3 regions of the Peribacillus sedimenti genome follow, and region 1 is predicted to be linked to each of the others. Evidence: riboswitches for the same ligand, from Rfam matches in the RefSeq annotation. Region 1 holds a riboswitch; each other region holds the start of a gene.
What was found. Region 1 has a riboswitch for cyclic di-GMP ahead of V1500_RS01135 (hypothetical protein). Riboswitches for the same ligand answer to the same signal wherever they lie in the genome.
Positions count from the first base shown of each region.

Region 2: linked by a shared signal. The riboswitch ahead of V1500_RS23260 (LPXTG cell wall anchor domain-containing protein) and the one ahead of V1500_RS01135 (hypothetical protein) in region 1 are both predicted to bind cyclic di-GMP.
Region 3: linked by a shared signal. The riboswitch ahead of V1500_RS22905 (hypothetical protein) and the one ahead of V1500_RS01135 (hypothetical protein) in region 1 are both predicted to bind cyclic di-GMP.

Region 1 covers NZ_CP143547.1:202,166-208,557, reverse strand. The annotation lists gene V1500_RS01155 (DedA family protein) at 1-217, shown strand, start outside; gene V1500_RS01150 (S8 family peptidase) at 411-1,859, shown strand; gene V1500_RS01145 (TVP38/TMEM64 family protein) at 1,984-2,556, shown strand; gene chrA (chromate efflux transporter) at 2,549-3,742, shown strand; gene V1500_RS01135 (hypothetical protein) at 3,800-4,594, opposite strand; cyclic di-GMP riboswitch class I at 4,613-4,696, opposite strand; gene V1500_RS01130 (hypothetical protein) at 4,933-5,868, shown strand; gene V1500_RS01125 (hypothetical protein) at 5,920-6,392, shown strand, end outside.
Region 2 covers NZ_CP143547.1:4,737,379-4,743,770, forward strand. The annotation lists gene V1500_RS23255 (ATP-binding protein) at 1-1,551, shown strand, start outside; gene V1500_RS23260 (LPXTG cell wall anchor domain-containing protein) at 1,789-3,567, opposite strand; cyclic di-GMP riboswitch class I at 3,731-3,828, opposite strand; gene V1500_RS23265 (ATP-binding protein) at 4,100-5,350, shown strand; gene V1500_RS23270 (hypothetical protein) at 5,621-5,896, shown strand.
Region 3 covers NZ_CP143547.1:4,656,784-4,663,175, reverse strand. The annotation lists gene V1500_RS22925 (CDP-glycerol glycerophosphotransferase family protein) at 1-303, shown strand, start outside; partial or broken gene V1500_RS22920 (CDP-glycerol glycerophosphotransferase family protein) at 681-1,901, shown strand; gene V1500_RS22915 (ABC transporter permease) at 1,906-2,715, shown strand; gene tagH (teichoic acids export ABC transporter ATP-binding subunit TagH) at 2,731-3,528, shown strand; cyclic di-GMP riboswitch class I at 3,671-3,755, shown strand; gene V1500_RS22905 (hypothetical protein) at 3,958-4,167, shown strand; gene V1500_RS22900 (glucosaminidase domain-containing protein) at 4,309-6,392, opposite strand, start outside.

The DNA of each region.
Region 1 (6,392 bases):
AATGTCCAATATGAAATTTCCTTTATTTCTGCTATTTACTGCTATCGGAACATTAATTTGGAATATTATCCTGGTATCAGTAGGTGCAGCTCTGGGCGAAAACTGGGAAAAGATCACGCACTTTATGGATATTTATTCCAATATTGCATATATCTTAATTGCAATTGGGATTATTATATTCGCCATCTTATTCTTTAGAAAGAAAAAACAAGCTTAAAAGGTTGAAATCATAATATCTCTTAAGAAAGAAGCCTCAATTCAGAGGCTTTTTTTTTATGAAATTTCAGCAAAGATTTGTGAGGTAGCCTAATCTATTACTTTCTTGTGCCGATAATATCAATAATTAAAATTAATAGTTTATTATTTTTGTAGCCCTATTTCATGGACATTATTATTGGAGGTTGTGTATTTTGCGTAAAATTTCTTCATTGCTACTGTCGTTGACCCTCTTGCTTCCGGTTGTTCCTGATTTAGCCGCAGCTTCTGTAAATGCTTCTTCTGTCTCATCCGAAAGAGTGATCGTTGTTTTTAAGGATAAAACAGATCAGAACGCAATTAAGAAGGCAAATGCGAAAGTAAAAAAACAATTTAAACATATTAAAGCCCTTACCATTAATGCATCACAGACTTCTATTAAACAATTACGAAAGGATCCTGACGTACTTTCAATAGAAAAGGACATTAGAGTCCAAGTAAAATCGCAATATATGGATTGGGGCACACATAAAATCCAGGCAGCCTCGGCCTGGAAAACCTCATTGACTGGCAAGGGAGTCAAAGTTTCGGTTATAGATACCGGAATTGCCAATCATCCTGATTTAGCCCTATCCGGTGGAACATCCGTGGTGTCATATACGAGCTCTTATGCTGATGATAATGGCCATGGTACACATGTGGCGGGTATTATAGGAGCCAAAAACAATACAATCGGTACTGTCGGGGTCGCTCCCGACGCAAGTTTATATGCAGTAAAAGCGTTGGATGGCAGAGGGTCAGGGTACCTTTCCGATATCATCGCCGGTATAGACTGGTCCATTCAAAACAAGATGGACATCATTAATCTGAGCCTGGGGATTCCCACTCCTTCCTATGCCTTAGCTGATGCGGTTGATAGAGCCTATAATCAAGGAATTTTGGTAGTGGCGGCTGCTGGAAATGACGGAACCGCTGATGGTTCAGGTGATACTGTAGATTATCCTGCAAAATTCCCTTCTGCTATAGCTGTCTCTGCAACAGATGAATATAATAACAGGGGAATTTTTTCATCTAGCGGGGATTCCATTGAGGTTGCTGCACCTGGAGTAAATATTGTCAGCACTTTCCTAAATGGCTCATATGCAAGGGCAAGCGGTACTTCAATGGCTGCACCCTTCGCAGCCGGTGCCCTGGCATTACTGAAAGAAGCAAACCCTGCAGCCACCAACATTGCAATAAGAGAAAAACTAAAAAATTACGCCCTGGATTTGGGTACACCGGGAAGGGACAGCCTTTTTGGATATGGGTTGGTTCAGGCTCATATAGCTGTTCAGGCTATCAATGCCGAACCACTGCCCAAAAAAACCCTGACTGCCTTAAAAACCAATAAAAAGGTGTATTATGCAAGGGAGCGCGTAGATGTGACGGTTGCTGTGACAGACGGAGCCGGCAATAAATTGCACAATGCCTTTGTAGATCTTTCGGTAACTTTTCCAAACGGAAAGGTAGCGGAATACCAGAGAGTGACCAACAATAAAGGTATTCTCCAGTTCGCCATTTACACCTCGAAACGCTCTCAAAAAGGCTTATATACAATCCGCACGGCAACAGCATTGTCCGGTTATGAAACCAGCAGTGCCAGCACTGTCTATACTTTGAAGTAGACTATCCGCGAAGCAATGGTATTAACCATTGCTTTTTTTATTGACAAAAGCATTTCCCGCAAGAATTTGACCGTTCCAATTAAATGAATTATCGTAAAAGTAAACGAGTTTGACAGGTGGTCCTATGAAAGAAATAGTAATGGAGTGGCTCGCTGAATGGGGTCCGCTGGCCCTTCTTCTCAGCATTGGCCTGAATATAATCATCAGCATTTCAGGGGTAATTCCAAGTGTGTTCCTCACAGCTGCGAATATTTCATTTTTTGGTTTTGGGCAGGGAGTTCTGATTTCTGCCGCAGGTGAATCACTTGGTTCCATCATAAGCTTTTACATATATAGAGCTGGGCTAAAACATATGAAAAGCTTCACAACAAAGAATAAGCTCCTAACCAAATTGAAAGATGCCGATGGAATGGAAGCATTTTTCCTGATTATAGCTTTAAGAATTTTTCCATTCATTCCTTCGGGACTAGTTACTTTGGCAGGATCATGGAGCAAAATTCATATCCTCTCATTTGCATTGGCCAGTACCATTGGCAAAATACCCGCTCTGCTGATTGAATCCTATTCTGTGATGCAAGTCCTAAACTGGAATTGGCAAGGCCAGCTTATGTTTGCTTTAATATCCGTATTTATCTTAGCTATTATGACTTTCAGAAAAAAAAGCAAGCGGCATTACCGGGGAGGCAAAAATGAATAAAACCAAATCAGCAAAAGACTTGAAAACACTATTAAAAATCCTTCTTGTGTCAACTCGTCTTGGACTGACCTCATTTGGCGGTCCTATAGCTCATCTGGGATATTTTCATGAAGAGTATGTCCGGAAAAGAAAGTGGATTGCAGAGGATAAGTATGCGGATTTAGTAGCGTTAGCTCAATTTCTGCCGGGCCCGGCCAGCAGCCAGGTCGGAATTGGCATCGGCGTATACAGGGGCGGGTTATTGGGAGGGCTGCTGGCTTTCATCGGCTTCACCCTCCCTTCCGTGATTGCCCTCACCATTTTCGCTTTGATTTCCCAAGGAACAGAGCTGGGACAATCTGGCTGGATTCATGGTTTAAAACTGGTCGCTGTAGCTGTGGTTGCCCATGCTATAGTCGGCATGGCCAAAAACCTTACGCCAGACCTGCCTAGAAAAGCAATGGCATTAGCTGCTCTCGCTTGCGTACTGTTATGGCAAAACACCCTTGCTCAGGTGCTGGTGATCGCAGCTGCAGGATTGGCAGGTTTTATCTTGTATAAGCATCAACAGAGCACTGATCTAAATGAAAAGGATTTTCCTTTATCACGCCGTTTTGCGTCGATATGCCTGATACTTTTTTTCGCCTTGCTCATCCTTCTGCCAATCGCAAATAAGATGACAGATGTTAAGTGGCTAGCAATGTTCGATAGCTTCTATCGATCTGGTTCGCTGGTTTTTGGAGGTGGCCATGTGGTGCTTCCCTTGCTTGAAAAGGAATTTGTTCCGTCTGGCTGGCTTGATAAAGAAGCCTTTCTTGCAGGATATGGAGCGACTCAGGCGATGCCCGGCCCTTTATTTACATTCGCTTCCTATATAGGAGCGGTAATAGATGGATGGAAAGGGGCTTTACTTGCGACGGCGGCCATCTTTCTCCCTGCATTCCTTCTGATTTTAGGTACCCTTCCTTTTTGGAATAGCTTGCGAAACAATCCAAAAATAAGAGGTGCTGTTCTCGGGGTCAATGCAGGAGTGGTCGGTATACTGATTGCCGCCTTTTATGACCCCATTTGGAAAAGTTCCGTCTTCAATGCCTCTGATTTTGTGTTTGCCGCCGTGCTGTACAGTCTGCTTGCATATTGGGAAATGCCGCCTTGGGTAATCGTGGTTTTAGGCGCTATAGGGGGTGCAGTATTGGCTGCTTTTTAATAACAAAAGGGGAATCCAGCTGCTGGATTCCCTTTGATTTATATGTTGATTAATAACTTAGGTTGCCCGTACTTCTGAGTCAGCAGGCTGTGCTGGTGGAACCGGTTCTGGCGAAGGTGCGGTAGTTGAATCAGCTGGTGTTGTGGCTCCGCCTGGTGAAGTAGTGTTATCCCCTGGAATTGAAGTTGACCCATCCTCTTCCTTCGGCTTTGTTGTTTCCTTCTTAGGGGCAGTAACTTCTGCTACCAGTGTTTTTAATCGTTCTAATTCACCTTTGATCAATGTCTCAAGTTGATTCACTTCTGCAATTAATGCATCTATTTCCGCCGCGGATGACTTGTATTTCTTCTTATATCCTTCAAGCTGCTTTTTCTTTGCCTTAAGCTTATTCAGTTCGGCGTTAAGCTTTCCTCTGAAGCTATTATATCTAGAATTTGCTGTGCTCTTGCTTAATTTCTTATCTGTGTATCCGTCTTTCTGAACAGCAAAATGTGTATTGATTGATTTTGAGATTCCATTAATTGCTGATTGAGATGAAAGGACTTGCTTCTCAAGTGATTTTCCGACTTTTGAACGAATAACCACTTTCTTCTGAGTTTCTTTCTTAGTTGATACAGATGGCTTGCCTTTATCTTTCACCGGCTGTGGTTTATATGCTTCTGCGACTTCCTGCTTGTGCTGAGACTTACCCTTTTCTACAGTTGTTGAATCTTTGGGTGCTTCAGCAACGCGCTGCTTATGCTCAGGTTTGCCCTTTTCCGGCCCTTTGGCATTCGCTATAGAAGCTGAACTGAAAATTAACGATGAAGCTACAATACCTGTTAATACTTTTGAAAACTTATTTGTTTTCATTACCTGCTCCTCCTTGGTAACGGCAGCTGGCTGGCATAGATATTCTCCTTAGCCCCGATAGCTTTGTGACACCAGGTTTCCCTGGTTGTACCTTTATATGAATATTATACCAAAAATATTGTCGGTTAGAGATGATTTTTTACAGTTATATGACGTCAAAGGACATAATCAGCCATTTTTACCCATGAATGTAGGCTATGAAAACCTTTTACGCAAACAATTTGTATTTCTAAACTAGGCACATTGATTTATTTATTTGTTAAACGGCCAAATAATCACAAAAAGATAAGAATTATTTGTTAAAGCCATTGAACTTTTTTTGAAAGGAGGTGGATGAAATGCACTTCCGGCAATTCATATTATCAGCAATATTAATAGGCGGAGCGATACTGCTTCCCAATCTAGCATTTGCTGCTAAGCCTGGTGAAAAACCTCTTCCAAAGGATGTACAAGCTGAACAGGTCACTGAAAAGGCAAAAAAGGCTGATATACCTGTTCCAGCCGGCAAAGAACCCAAATCATTTTCCAATAACAAGCAACAAAAAATGAAAGAAAAGGTTCAGCCAACCCTAATGGACTTAAAAAAAAGCGCTGCGAAAAATCCAGCTAAACCAGCTCAAGGCAGCAAAGCTCAGGTGGATAGCAGCACCAAACAGAAAAAAATTCTGCCGCCTAAAGGCAAACAAATAAAAAAGGCAACCACACACAAATCTAATACTAGTGGACCTCAACCGAAAGTTCACACACCTAAGGCTCAGGAAAAAACAAACCCGCCTATCGTGGAGGCACAGACCAAAAAAATCAGTGCCGTCAACTCTGTCCAGAAAAGCAGAGAGCGCAACACTCCAAAAAAGCTTACCAAGCCTTTAGAGAGCAGGGAACATGTTCGTGTGAGCTCCCAGCTGCCTGACTCAGTTTCCGAAGCAGTTACTAACAAAACATACAGGAAACAAAGCAAACCTCATTATGTAAAAAAGCTAGTATCTACACAGTTCCAGCCGGGAGCTGGTAAGGGGAAACCAGCTGACAAAGAGATTCCCGGCAGCACAAAGGCCATTAATACAGGCCAAACCAATCACAATACAGCATCATCTTCCAAGGAACGAAAAAAGTTCGAACCTGGTAAACTGCTATTCACGGATAAAGTGTTCAAATGGGATCAGCAATTAATACTGGGATTCAACCAGTTACATAATTCAAGGTTTCAGGAATTTAGTAACCAATGGACAAATGCGCCGCCGTCAAAGCCGCCACAAACGCTCCTTGTCTTTTAACTTATATTTTTTAACACATACCAAGGATAAGATAAAAGGAGCGAATTTATAATGAAAAACAACGTTAATCGTAAAAAGGCTGTTAAATCTGTGGTATTGGCAGGAGTTCTATCTGCAGGGTTTTTCGCTGGGGCACAAATCAGTGAGGCTGCAAAGAATGACCAGGAAGTAAAAGTCGAAAAAGCAGTAAATGAAAAAGCTTCTGCAAAAGTAAAGGCTTCTGGTGACAAGACAGTAAAAGCGCAATCATCACTTCATGCATCTGAAACTGCTAAGTCAAAAGCAGCTGAAAACTCAGCGGTACATAAACCAGCTTCTCCAAAACCTGCCAAGGTAAAACCAGCTAAAGAAACAGTTAAACCTGTAAAAGCCGTGAAAGTAAAACCAGCAAAAAAGGTTGAAACTGCTAAACCTAAAGCTGAAGAAACAACTACACCACCAGTGGTTGAGGGATCAATGGAACCAAAAGCAAAAGAAAATAAATCGGCTGCAAACAAAGCGAATTCTCAAGCTGCAGCACACGC
Region 2 (6,392 bases), 580 kb from region 1:
ATAACGATTGAGAAAGAACAGGAAATCCAGCTTAGAGAATCCTATGCCTTCCAGAAAACATTGCTTGACAACCTCGAAAGCGGAATAATTGCAACCGATCACGAAGGAAAGATTACGTTAATCAACCAAAAAGTGCATCAAATGTTTGCCCTGGAGGAAGATATAGAATTTTATATCGGCAAAAATGCAAAACAGTTCTATGGCTTATGGCAAGAAAAAACGAATACAACGAGCATGATGCCGGATTCTATACCAATTGAAGAAAGAACACAGATTACAAAGGAAATAGATACCACCAGCGGATATACTTTCGAAACCAGCTATATCCCTTTCAATATAGAGGATCGTTTTAGCGGCAATATATTTGAATTCACTGATATAACAGACAGAAAGAAGATGGAAAGAGCCCTGATCCGTGCCAAAGAAGAGGCAGAGAGGGCAAATAAAGCGAAGTCTGAGTTTCTGGCGAAAATGAGTCATGAGCTGCGCACTCCGCTTAGCAGTGTACTCGGGTTTGCTCAACTGTTGGAAATGGATCGTTCATTGAACATAGAGCAGCTAGATTCGGTCCAGGAAATCATCACCGGGGGGCGGCATCTTTTACACCTTATAGATGAGGTACTGGATTTATCAAGAATAGACTCTGGAAAGATTAAAATGGAGCTGTCCATAATTGAATTTTCCAATATCCTCAATGATTGTATCAAGAGTATCCAGCCGCTCGCCATAAGTAAAAACATCAGCGTAAAAAAACATCTGGATGGCTGCCGAAAAGTGTTTGTCAAAGCTGATCCTACTCGCTTAAAACAAGTAATACTAAACCTTCTGTGTAATGCTATAAAATACAATCGCATGAATGGTGAAGTCCTGGTATCCGTTCATTTACATGCTGACAGGCTTGAAGTCCATATTAAAGACACGGGCATTGGAATCCCCAAGGATGAATATCAAAATATTTTTCAGCCATTCTATCGGATTAATGGGACCGGTGAACAAGGGGCCGGAATTGGATTGCCGCTAGTCGAGCAGCTTATGCGATTAATGGATGGCAATGTGGGTGTATCCAGCGTTTTAGGAGAAGGCAGTGATTTCTGGTTTGAGCTAAAAATCGAAGCGATAGCTGAATTGGATGGTAAATCTGGTGTTGAGCATACAGAAACTCAACTAACAAACAGGGAGCTAAAACGTGTTTTATATATCGAGGATACTGAATCAAACATCTATTTAATGAAGCGCGTTTTTAACCTGGAGCCTGGTTATACACTTATAGTGGCTCGTAACGCACAAGAAGGATTGGAATTAGCAAATACAGAAAAGATTGATATCATTCTGTTGGATTTAAACCTGCCTGATATGAGCGGGGAAGAAACGTTCACACTTCTGAAAAAGAATAAAATTGTGGCGGATGTCCCGATCATTGCTTTAAGTGCAGATGCAAGACCTTCTGAGGTTAAAAGGTTAGTACAAAAAGGATTCACACATTATCTCACCAAACCTCTGGATATCGCAGAATTATTACAACTGCTAAATAAACTACAGCCCGTTTACTGAACAAAATGAAAAAAAAGATAACTTATCACAGCATCCTATAGAATTACATCTATAGGGTGTTTTTTGTGGAAAATGAACACTTCTGCACCTCTAAAGTTGAATTGTATTTCTCTCATACTTTATTCGGTTCGCTGCCATCCCACAAAATCTGTTCCCATTTATTAGCAGCCTATATTATAATAAAACCTGAATAATAAAAAAACCAGAGAGAGACCTTTGTCCCTCTCTGCCAATCTATTATTCACCTTGAATTTTTCTGGATCTTAGGGCCAGTGCTCCCAATACGATGAGGAGTGAGCCGGCAATGTAGAAACCTATTCTAGAAGATTCACCTGTTTTTGGAAGAGTGCCGCTTTGCAAGGTAGTATCATCTGATAACGCAGTTCCAGCTGACGTTATATCAGATATTACTTCAGATTGTGGCGCATCCTCTCCATTGTCATTATCAGATCCTAGGTCACCAGGTGACGCTGGTGCTTCTGGATTTTCAATGACCACTTCTTCATCTCCCGGTACAGTCGGAGTTGGTATTTCCGCTCCAGTATCTATCGATGGTTCTGGAATTCCAGTTCCAGGTCCAGCCGGTGGAGTTACTGTGCCAGGATCGGTTCCAGTTCCGGGATCGGTTGGCGGTAAACTTGTTCCAGGGTCAGTTCCTGGATTTGTCGGCGGTAAGCTCGTTCCTGGGTCAGTGCCTGGATTTGTCGGCGGTATGCTCGTTCCAGGATCCGTACCCGGATTTGTCGGTGGTGTGCCTGTTCCTGGGTCAGTGCCCGGATTTGCTGGCGGTGTACATTCACATGGGTCGGTTCCAGTTCCTGGGTCAGCGCTTACATCGCATTCTATTGTAATGACAAGCGTTCCATGCACCAGGCTATAGTGAAACTTATCTGTGTTTGAGAGCGGGAATGTTTTTACTTCCCCATTTATTGTTACCTGTATAGATTGAATTTTGTTAAAATCAACACCGGTCTGCAGGAGAAACTCTAAAACCGCTGTACCAGAATTCAAGTCAATGATTGTTTCATTCTTCAATACCAGCTTAATATTCTGTATAGGTGCTTTGCAGCCATCAAGGATCAGCTTTACTTTGCCAATTATGATGCTCTGTTGATCGTCTGCTGGCGGGATGGCCGGCGGCTCAGTTTCTATCAATCTTGAACACTGCTCGAACCAATAATTGATGGTTCCATTTGCTTCTACACCCACTCGCAGCTCAGCCGGTGTGACGACCAATTCTTTACCCGATAATGTAACAAGCTTGAATGCCTTCACATCGTCTTTTACAAACTCCCCTCCATCCTTCATCTTATATAGAGGAGAACTGCCCGGATTCGATAAAGTGAACCACTTGTCCCCAATCTGTACGGAAACTTCCTTTACTAATTTCGCACATTTTTTAAGATGCAGATGGATTTCGGTAGCTTTGTTCTGATGAGAGCCCTTCTCTGCTTCCCTTGCTTGTTTTTTAGCTTCCCGTTCTGTATGTCTAGCTTGTTCTTCAGCTTCCTGTTTTGCTTGTCTTGCTTTTTCTTTGGCTTCCCGCTCTGCCTGTTTCGCTTTCTGTTTGGCTTCCCATTCTACTTTTCTAGCCTGTTCCTTGATTTCTTGCTCTGTTTGTCTAGATAGCTTCTTTGCTTCTTTCTCTGCTTCCCTGGTTTGTTCTTTTGTTTCCCTTGCTAGTACTTTTGCTTCTTTTTCTAAATCCCGTGCCTGTTCTTTCGCTCCTTTTTGTTCAGATTTTGTTTGTTCTGTGTCATGCTTCTCTATGTCTTGACTTGTTGCTTTTTCTGGATTCGCTTGTGGAGAACTCTCAACTTGCTCTTTCTGTTCCTCAGACCCGGTGACATTTTGTTTATTCGTGGTCGCGTTCAAATCCAGCTCCACTTCCTTCTGTCCATTTTGGCCTGCGCTGTTTTCAGATGCCTTTGCCATCCCTATTGGAAAAACAATACTATAAATCAGTAAGAATGCGATAGATAGCGCATACAACCCTCTAATTCTTGTTTTCTTCAATTCGATACCCCTCCAAAGTAAGTAAGATAAATGATGAATGCATTACCGACCCTCCCTTTACATTTCTTTGCACCACCCCATTTAGGATTGATATTTAATTAAATTAAAGGATAAAATCCTTTAATAAAATCACGACAATAAAAAACGCCACAATTATGCTGATTGTGGCGGTCGGACGATCATAGTTATGAGTATTGCCTGCATAACCTTAGACTCCAGACTTTGCGTCCTATACTTTCGAATAGTTTGCCTTTAACTATGTAAATATATGGTTATATAACTACTTCTTTACAGTAGAGGAAATACCCGGGTTATTGCCTTTATAAACATAAAGCCTCACTTTTTTACAATTTCCATGATAAAAGTAGCAGGCGAAAGTGTCATTAACAGGCAAAATGTGTGTGATGCGGTCGTCCGAACGACCGAAATGTTTGGTATTTCAGAAATATAGACAAATTGCCTTATTTATTTTAGCCTAGAAGGAGAGTAAAACTCAGTACGATTACATGAAAGTATATTAAGGGAGTAAGCCATGGATTTTCAATATGATAAAATACTGCTCCAAATGCTAATGGTTTTATTTCCAATCATCCTTTTCTTAGCACTGGGGGCTGATCGATCTGGAAAACGGGGGAATATTGTTTGGGGGATCGTCTGCGGCTTTACCATGTATTCCAGTATGCTGGTCCCCATTACGATTGACGACGGAATCTTTCTGGATTTACGATTAGTCCCCTGGTTTCTGGCATTTATTTATGGCGGGACATGGATAGGCATCTTTGTCACCATATTTTTCTTCATCATCAGGTTTTTGTTAGGAGGCGTAGGAATGATTCCAGCCTTCATCGTCCTAAGTTTAAGCAGTTTAGTCATGTTTTTTTATAGAGAGAAATATATGGCATGGCCACGGCGTACCAAGATTACATATTCAGCAGCCTACCTGACTATTTCTTCTGCCATGCTGCCCATAATCGGCACGGTCATTCTGCATGACCCATTGACCCCAGTCAAGCTGGTTAGCTACATTTTCTTTGTCATAGCAAATGCGATCATGATCTGGTTTGCGATCTATATGCTGGAATCCCATCAGGAAAAGCTGGATTTAATGGCCGAGATTCAGAGAAATGAAAAATTGTATGTTGCTGGGCAATTGGCCGCAAGCGTTGCCCATGAAATACGAAATCCGATGACAAGCATTAAGGGCTTCCTGCAATTGCTGTCTATATCTAAAAATACTTCTGATGCTGAAAAGGAGTATATAAAAATATCTTTAGAAGAACTAGACCGGGCAAATGAAATTATTTCAGACTATTTATCATTGGGAAAAAACCAATCCAGCAGACAATTCACAACGCTGAATATAGGCGAGGAAGCGAAACGATCCGTAAAGGCCCTATCCTCTTTTTCCAATTATCATGGCGTCCAAATAGCACTTGATATCATCGGCGATATACGAATTTTTGGCATTTCAGGCAGGGTTCAGCAGCTGTTTATCAATATTATAAAAAACGCCATTGAAGCTTCCAAGATTCCTGGAACGGTACAGGTAAAGGTTTTTGCCGAAGACGGAACAGCCATGGTAAGGGTATCCGATAATGGGGAAGGCATGGACAAACAGCAGATCCAGAACCTGGGTTTCCCTTTTTATTCAACCAAGGAAAAAGGGACTGGACTCGGCTTAATGGTAAGCCTGCATATCCTTAAAGAAATGGGCGCAACCTTTAAAGTTACCAGTGAAAAAGGCAAAGGGACACAGTTCTTATTAATGTTTCCGCAAGCATAAATGGCGCTTTTTGTGATCATTATGAAAATGAACAACCTTCCAAAAACAGGAATATTATCGGATTTTGTAGAATAGATAACTCTTAAGTAATATATTGGGGGTATCATAAAGATGTTTTTCAAAAAGACATGCCATTTCTGCAAGAAGAAATTCCGTAAGACTACATTGTATTTTGGGACGTCCAAAATTCATGTATGCGATTTGTGCAAACCTTATGCCGAGAGACGCGCATTCAAAAGGCTATAAAGAGTGTTGTGAGAAGATCATTCGATGAACAAAATCCTTTTTCTTCAAAATAAAGATAAACCACTCATACTCCAGCAAATCAATTCATCTTTAGAAACAAAAAATAGATTACTGAAGCTTATAATCACTAATCCAGATAAAAAAACCAGTATAACCGTCAGCAGGGAAAAACGATTTCGGTATGAGGAGCAGATTATGATGCTGGAGAAAATCAAAGACATGGTGATTTCTTGCAATAGCCGGGACCAGCTGAAAAAGATTAATTCCATGATTGAGTATTATAATTCTTTAAGTCAATAAGTGCTGGATGGTCTGTCCGGCGCTGTTTTTTACTTTCAGCCTTTTCTACAACATATAAGCTAAAAATAATTTGCAATAGATTTACCGGAAAATCAAAAAAATCAATTATGACAGCTTCAGCAGGTTTGGGATGTATTAATTTCAGAGACTTGTGTGAAATTATGCTCGAATTCAGCCACTTTATGCCCGAAATATCAAATTTTACTCGATATATGGACTTTAATGGGCGAAATTCAAAATCTATACGCGATATGGATTTTTACCATTGAAATCAGATCTTTTATCTAAAATTTCAACTTGTACCTGGAGAGGAGTAGGAAGAACCCCATTAAAATTTGTAACGGATTCTGCTGAGTCAGAAAAAGGACAATTCACACACTATTTGGGGAAGCAATTCGCATAGCCAGCAGCTGCTCTTTTTTTGTTGTGACATCAATATTTCCACGTTTATCACATACATATACATTACCCAATTGATATGCTTTTCTTCGATGAT
Region 3 (6,392 bases), 660 kb from region 1:
ATTCTTATGACGGACTACTCTTCGGTCATGTTTGACTTTGCGAACACGAACCGCCCGATTCTGTACTTCACCTATGATTTGGAGGATTACCGCGATAATATCCGGGGCTTCTATTTCGACTTTGAAAGGGAAGCACCGGGTCCTTTCTTGATGGATACCGATGATATCATAAACGCTGTCCAGAATATTAATGGAGTACAAAAGCTATATGCACAGAAATACGCGGACTTTAGACAGAAATTCAATGGACTTGAAGATGGAAGAGCCGCCGAGCGAGTCATAGAGCACGTCTTAAAAAAGTAAATGATGAAGGATCTTTGATATATATCAGAGGTCCTTTATTTGCAATATCGCTGTGTTTTGATGAAAATTGCGAAAAAGAGCCTCGTCCCCAGGAGTGTTTGCTGTAATAAACGGGTAGATAGTCTTGGAAGCAGGCAGATGAACAGCGGAGAGGTCCGCCTAACCTGATTGGATGTGGGGACTTTGACGGAAAAGACCTCAGTCTAGCCCGTAAGAATCAAAACAGCCTAGCAGCTCAGTTCATATATTTCCAAATCCGCTTGCGATTGTTTTATGTTACTATAAACGATATATGCGTTCTATTCGACAAACAGATTTAATTCAAGCAGGGCTGAAATCAGAAACTCAACTGAGGGAATTAGCATGAAGCTCTTTTAAAGGATGAGAAATTAATGAAGTATCTTTCAAAGATAAAAAGAATTGGTAAAGGACTCTTTACCAGGATATATCAAAAGGCATTCAGCATTATGGCAAAGCTGCCACAGGACAGAGAATTGATCATATTCGAGAGTTTCCTTGGCAAGCAGTACAGCTGCAATCCGCGGGCCATCTATGAATATTTAAAGGAGCATCATCCAAATTACAAGATGTACTGGAGTGTTGATAAAAGGCATACGGCCATCTTCGAAAAGGAGGGTATTCCCTTCCTTAAGCGGTTCTCCATCCCCTGGTTGTTAAAGATGACTAGGGCAGGGTACTGGGTGACGAACAGCCGGATGCCTCTCTGGATCCCAAAACCGAAGGCTACAGTCTATTTACAGACCTGGCATGGAACTCCCCTCAAGAAGCTTGCGGCTGACATGAAGGAAGTCCATATGCCCGGGACGACAACGGAGAAATATAAGCGGAACTTCCATTCGGAGTCGAGCAAGTGGGATTATCTGATTTCTCCTAATGCGTATTCAACCGAAATATTCACAAGGGCATTTGCGGTAGAACCGGAGCGGATCATCGAAACGGGTTACCCAAGAAATGATTTTCTTTACAATGGAAATAATAGTGGTACAATACATTCGGTGAAGGATAAATTGGAAATTCCTCTGGGGAAAAAGGTGATATTATATGCACCGACTTGGAGGGATGACGAGTTCCATGGTGTGGGCAGATACAAGTTCAACCTAAAGCTCGAGCTGGCAGAAATGCGGGATAAGCTGGGCGATGATTATGTCATTCTTTTAAGGCTCCACTATCTTATTTCGGAAAATCTTGATTTGTCCGTTTATGAAGGATTCGCCTATAATGTTTCCAATTACGCTGATATCAGCCATCTGTATCTTATTTCAGACTTCCTGATCACCGATTATTCATCCGTGTTTTTCGATTATGCCAACTTAAAACGGCCGATGCTGTTTTTCGTCTATGATATTGATAGGTACCGTGATAAACTAAGAGGTTTTTATTTTGATTTCGAACATGTTGCACCTGGACCTCTTGTGAAGACAACAGACGCTGTAATAGCTGAGATTAAAAGGTTTGAGGAGCAGGGTATGGCTGTGCACCCGGCCTTTGAGGAATTTCATCAGAAGTTTTGCGGCCTGGAGGATGGGAATGCCTCCCGTCGCGTAGTAGAAAAAGTGTTTTCAGGAAGGTCTGTGTAATAGTATGAAGTCTGCTTTAACCGTGATAAAAGAACATATAAAAAATTTTTATCTGATCAGGCGTCTCTCGGCTTACGAGATGAAGGCCACCAACAGTAGCAATTATTTAGGCATACTGTGGGAAATCATCAACCCGATGATTCAAATTTCAATCTATTGGCTTGTTTTTGGCTTTCTTATGTTTAACGAAGGAAGGGAAGTGCAGGGCCTTCCATTCTTCCCCTGGCTGCTTGCCGGTATTGTGGTCTGGTTCTTTGTGAACCCGGCAACTACCCAGGCATCCAAATCGATTTATTCGAGGCTTGGCATGGTGTCAAAGATGAGCTTTCCGATGAGCGTCATCCCGACATATGTCATCTTCGCTCGTTTGTACCAGCATTTGATGCTACTGGGAATCGCCATTGTCATTTTGGCCTTCATTGGCTACCTGCCTAGTATGTATATCATCCAGCTGCCATATTTTATCATTGCAGCTGTGGTTCTGCTAATATCTTTTTCACTCATCGTGTCAACCCTCGCAACCATTGTAAGGGATGTGCAGATGCTGGTTACGTCATTTGTAAGGATCCTGTTTTACCTGACTCCAATCCTCTGGTTTCATGAGGACCTGCCACAGTGGATCATGACGATTATGAAGGCCAACCCTTTATTCTATATAGTCCAGGGCTATCGAGCATCGCTAGTGAACGGGTCATGGTATATCATCGAAAATTGGGAGTACACTTTATATTTCTGGGGAGCAGTGATTGTCCTTTTCTTAATCGGCTCTTCCCTACATGTGAAATTCAGGGACCGATTTGCAGATTTCATGTAAATGGAAGTGAATATTTTGGAAAAATCAGTCGTCGTAAAAAACGTTACGAAGCGATATAAACTATATAATAAAACATCTGAGAAATTATTGGACCTCATCCTGCCGAAAAACTACGGAGAGGATTTCTATGCCATTAGAAATGTCAGCTTTGAAGCAGAAAAGGGCGATGTCATCGGCTTTGTTGGTGTCAATGGCTCAGGGAAGTCAACCCTCTCCAACATCATCGCCGGAATTGTCCCTCCGACAGACGGCAATGTGCAGATCGATGGCAAGACTGCCCTGATTGCTGTGGCAGCCGGGCTGAATAACCAGCTTACAGGACGCGAAAACATCGAGCTCAAAATGCTGATGATGGGCTTCGACAAGAATCAGATCAAGGAACTGGAGCCGGAGATCATTGAGTTTTCCGAGCTTGGAAAGTTCATTGACCAGCCTGTCAAATCCTATTCCAGCGGGATGAAATCAAGGCTGGGTTTCTCCATCTCAGTGCATATCGACCCGGACGTTCTGATTATTGATGAAGCGCTGTCCGTTGGCGACAAGGCCTTTGCGGAAAAATGCCTTGATAAAATGAATGAGTTCAAAGCACGTGGAAAGACTATGTTCTTCGTCAGCCATTCCCTTGGCCAAATGAAGCAATTTTGTCAAAAGGCCCTGTGGATCGAGCATGGCGAGGTAAAGGCATATGGCCCCATTGAAGAGGTCATGCCGAAATATGAGAAGTTCTTGAAGGAATACAAGGCGATGTCCAAAGCCGAACAGAAGAAATTTCGCGAGGATGCAACAAAAAGGCGGAGCATGGCAAAGGCATAAACATAGAGAACAAGAGCCCCGGGTGTTATAACCAGGGTTTTTTTCTGTTGTCATTTGGTCCTTTTTTACTATTTTTAGACTGGTTTACCAGAATGTTGTCGAAAGCTGTTGAAAAATTCATACTAAAGTTTTATGATTAAAGCAATTGAAAAGGCAAACCTATTGAAAAATAGGGACGCAAAGCCACGAGTCTAAGGTCTGAGTACTACGATAGTCGGGTTGCCACACAGTACGGAATCGCACCTGGGAAGCATATTTTCATTTGCTCTTTCAGTCCGCCTGCCTTTTTTGGTGGACTTTTCCTTTTGGCGTTTGGTATGGGGAAAATTGGGTAAATGGGTAGACATATGGCGAAAAGTAGGTTGGTTCTTGCCTCTAATCGGTGTTCGGATGACTCAAAAATCATAAAGAAAGGTGGGCCTACAGGAATTGACTGTATTATTTGGAAGTGTGGAATATTTTGAGAGAGAAATTTTAAGCTACCTTGAGAAAAATGGCGAAGAAATAAAGGAAGCGAGCATATCTGAAGCATATTCAACCCTGGAGCACGAGCTGATGTATGACTTTGTATGCGATGAATTCCTTAGGAAAGCATGCCTGCAAAACCTTTCATATGCTTGTGAGAAAATAGCTTCATGATGGAAGAACCCTGTTATCGGAAAACAGGGTTTTTGCTTTTTATAAGGATGAAGCTAATATAGGAAAACATCCTCTTTGTTAGACAACTACTATCTTTGCTTGAAAAAAGCGTGCCCGATGTTTAAGGCACGCTTCGTTATATTAAAGGTAATACGTCGGTAAATCGAACACAAGTGTATAACGCGATAATTGATTATACATGCTGACGATTCGATCGGTCTGTTTTACAGCCCAGCCTACATCCGAAGCATATTGGTGGTTGGCATATCCGTATCGCTCCATGCCATCGGGATTCCATCGCATCTTGTACAATGTGTTTTGACCCTTGCTGATATAGTTGTCGGCCACGAATTTTGCTCCGCCTTCAATCGCTTTTTCAACAGAGGTCCAGCCCTGCTCATAAGCAAATTGGGATCCTCCGCCCAGTGGGTCCGAATCGATTGCACCGATGCCGTAAACGTTATAGACGGTTACGCCATTAACCGCAACTCCATTGGCTAGACGGCTTAATCCGTTTCCAGTCTCGAGAAGAGAGTGACTCACCAAGTAAATTTCATTGACTCCATACTCTTTCGCTGCAGTGATATAAGAGGATCCCTTGCCCTCTAGTACACCTTTTCCTGCGAGAATCTTATTGTTCAGCTCATCCTGGTCTGTGCCTGCATAGGAGGATAGGACAAGGAACTGATAGTAGGCTGTCGATGTCTGTGCAAAATTGGCAGGATTCAGGTAATGTTCCACCTCTGACCTTGGTGCTGTACTCCATGATCCTGAGGAGTCAGTCTGCGGGTTGACCTTCATTTGCATATCTGCTGCCTCTTCAAGTGACAGGCCGTAATCAGTTGATTCCCTGACGAAGTTTATGTCATCTTCCAGCACTTTTATATCACCTGCCTTGATATATCCCCTGGTCGCCTTGCCATTTATATAAATATTCGTTTCATACCAGTCTGACGTTAGCGGCCAAAACTTTAGGATGACGCCTTTTTTATAGTTTCTTAGAATGTTGGAATTTCCTGTTGCCTTACTGTAGATGGAAACAGGCTCCTTCATCGTGAGCCCTTCCAGATTCTGAACCGGTGAAATTGTGTTTTCGACATCGCTTTTCCTGATATAGCAGGTAGTCGCTTTGCCATTGATATACACGGTAGACTGATACCAGCCGGAGGTAAAAGTCTTATAGGATAAAACCGAACCCTGCGCATAAGATTTCAAATCAGTGGAGGAAGCAGACGCACGGGAATACACATACGTTTTGGCATAGCGGGTAACACCTCGTAAGGACTGCTGCTCTGATACAGCATTTTCCACATCACTTTTTCTGAGGTAGCAGGTGGTCGCCTTGCCGTTGATATAGACGGTGGATTGATACCATCCTGAAGTAAAAGTCTTATATGACAAAATGCTACCCTGGACATAGGACTTTAATGCCCTGGATGAGGTGGAAGCTCTGGAATATACATTCAGTTTGCTGTATTTAACGATTCCTTTCACCCATTTCTGAGGAGAAACCGTATTTTCCACACCGCTTTTTTTTATGTAGACGACTGTCGCCTTACCCTTTATATATACGCTTGATTGATACCACGTGGATGAAAAAGTCTTGTATTTTAATAGAGTACCCTGCGGATAGGTTTTTAACACCTTACCGGCAGTGGAAGCCCTGTTATAAACATTCATTGTCGTATTTAAGGAGATTCCGTTTAACCACTGTTGGGGTGTGATCGTGTTTTCGACATCACTCTTCCTTATATAGCATATGGCAGCGACTCCATTGATATAGACGGTAGATTGATACCAGCCAGAAATGAAAGTTTTATATTTCACTACTGTACCCTGTAGATAGCTCTTTAAAGGTTTGGAGGTAATAGAAGCCTTTGAATACACATTCATGATGGCGGGCAGTGTAACACCCGTCATCCATACCTGGGGAGCGACTGTGTTTTCAACATCTGTTTTCTTTATAAATCCTGCTGTTGCTTTGCCGTTGATATAAACTGTACACCTATACCAGCTGGTGGTGAAGGACTGATATTTCAGCAGCGTGCCTTGCGCATAACTTTTTAGGACTCTTGATTCCTCATTCGTCTGTGCATAAATATTTGTCGGGCCTTTCAGGGCAATCCCTGTCATAAGCTCGGTTTCTGCACCTTCTTCAGCAGCAGCTTCGACTTCTGTGCCGGTGGACTGTGTGGATGTAATGCCGGAAGCTTGAATGTCGGCTG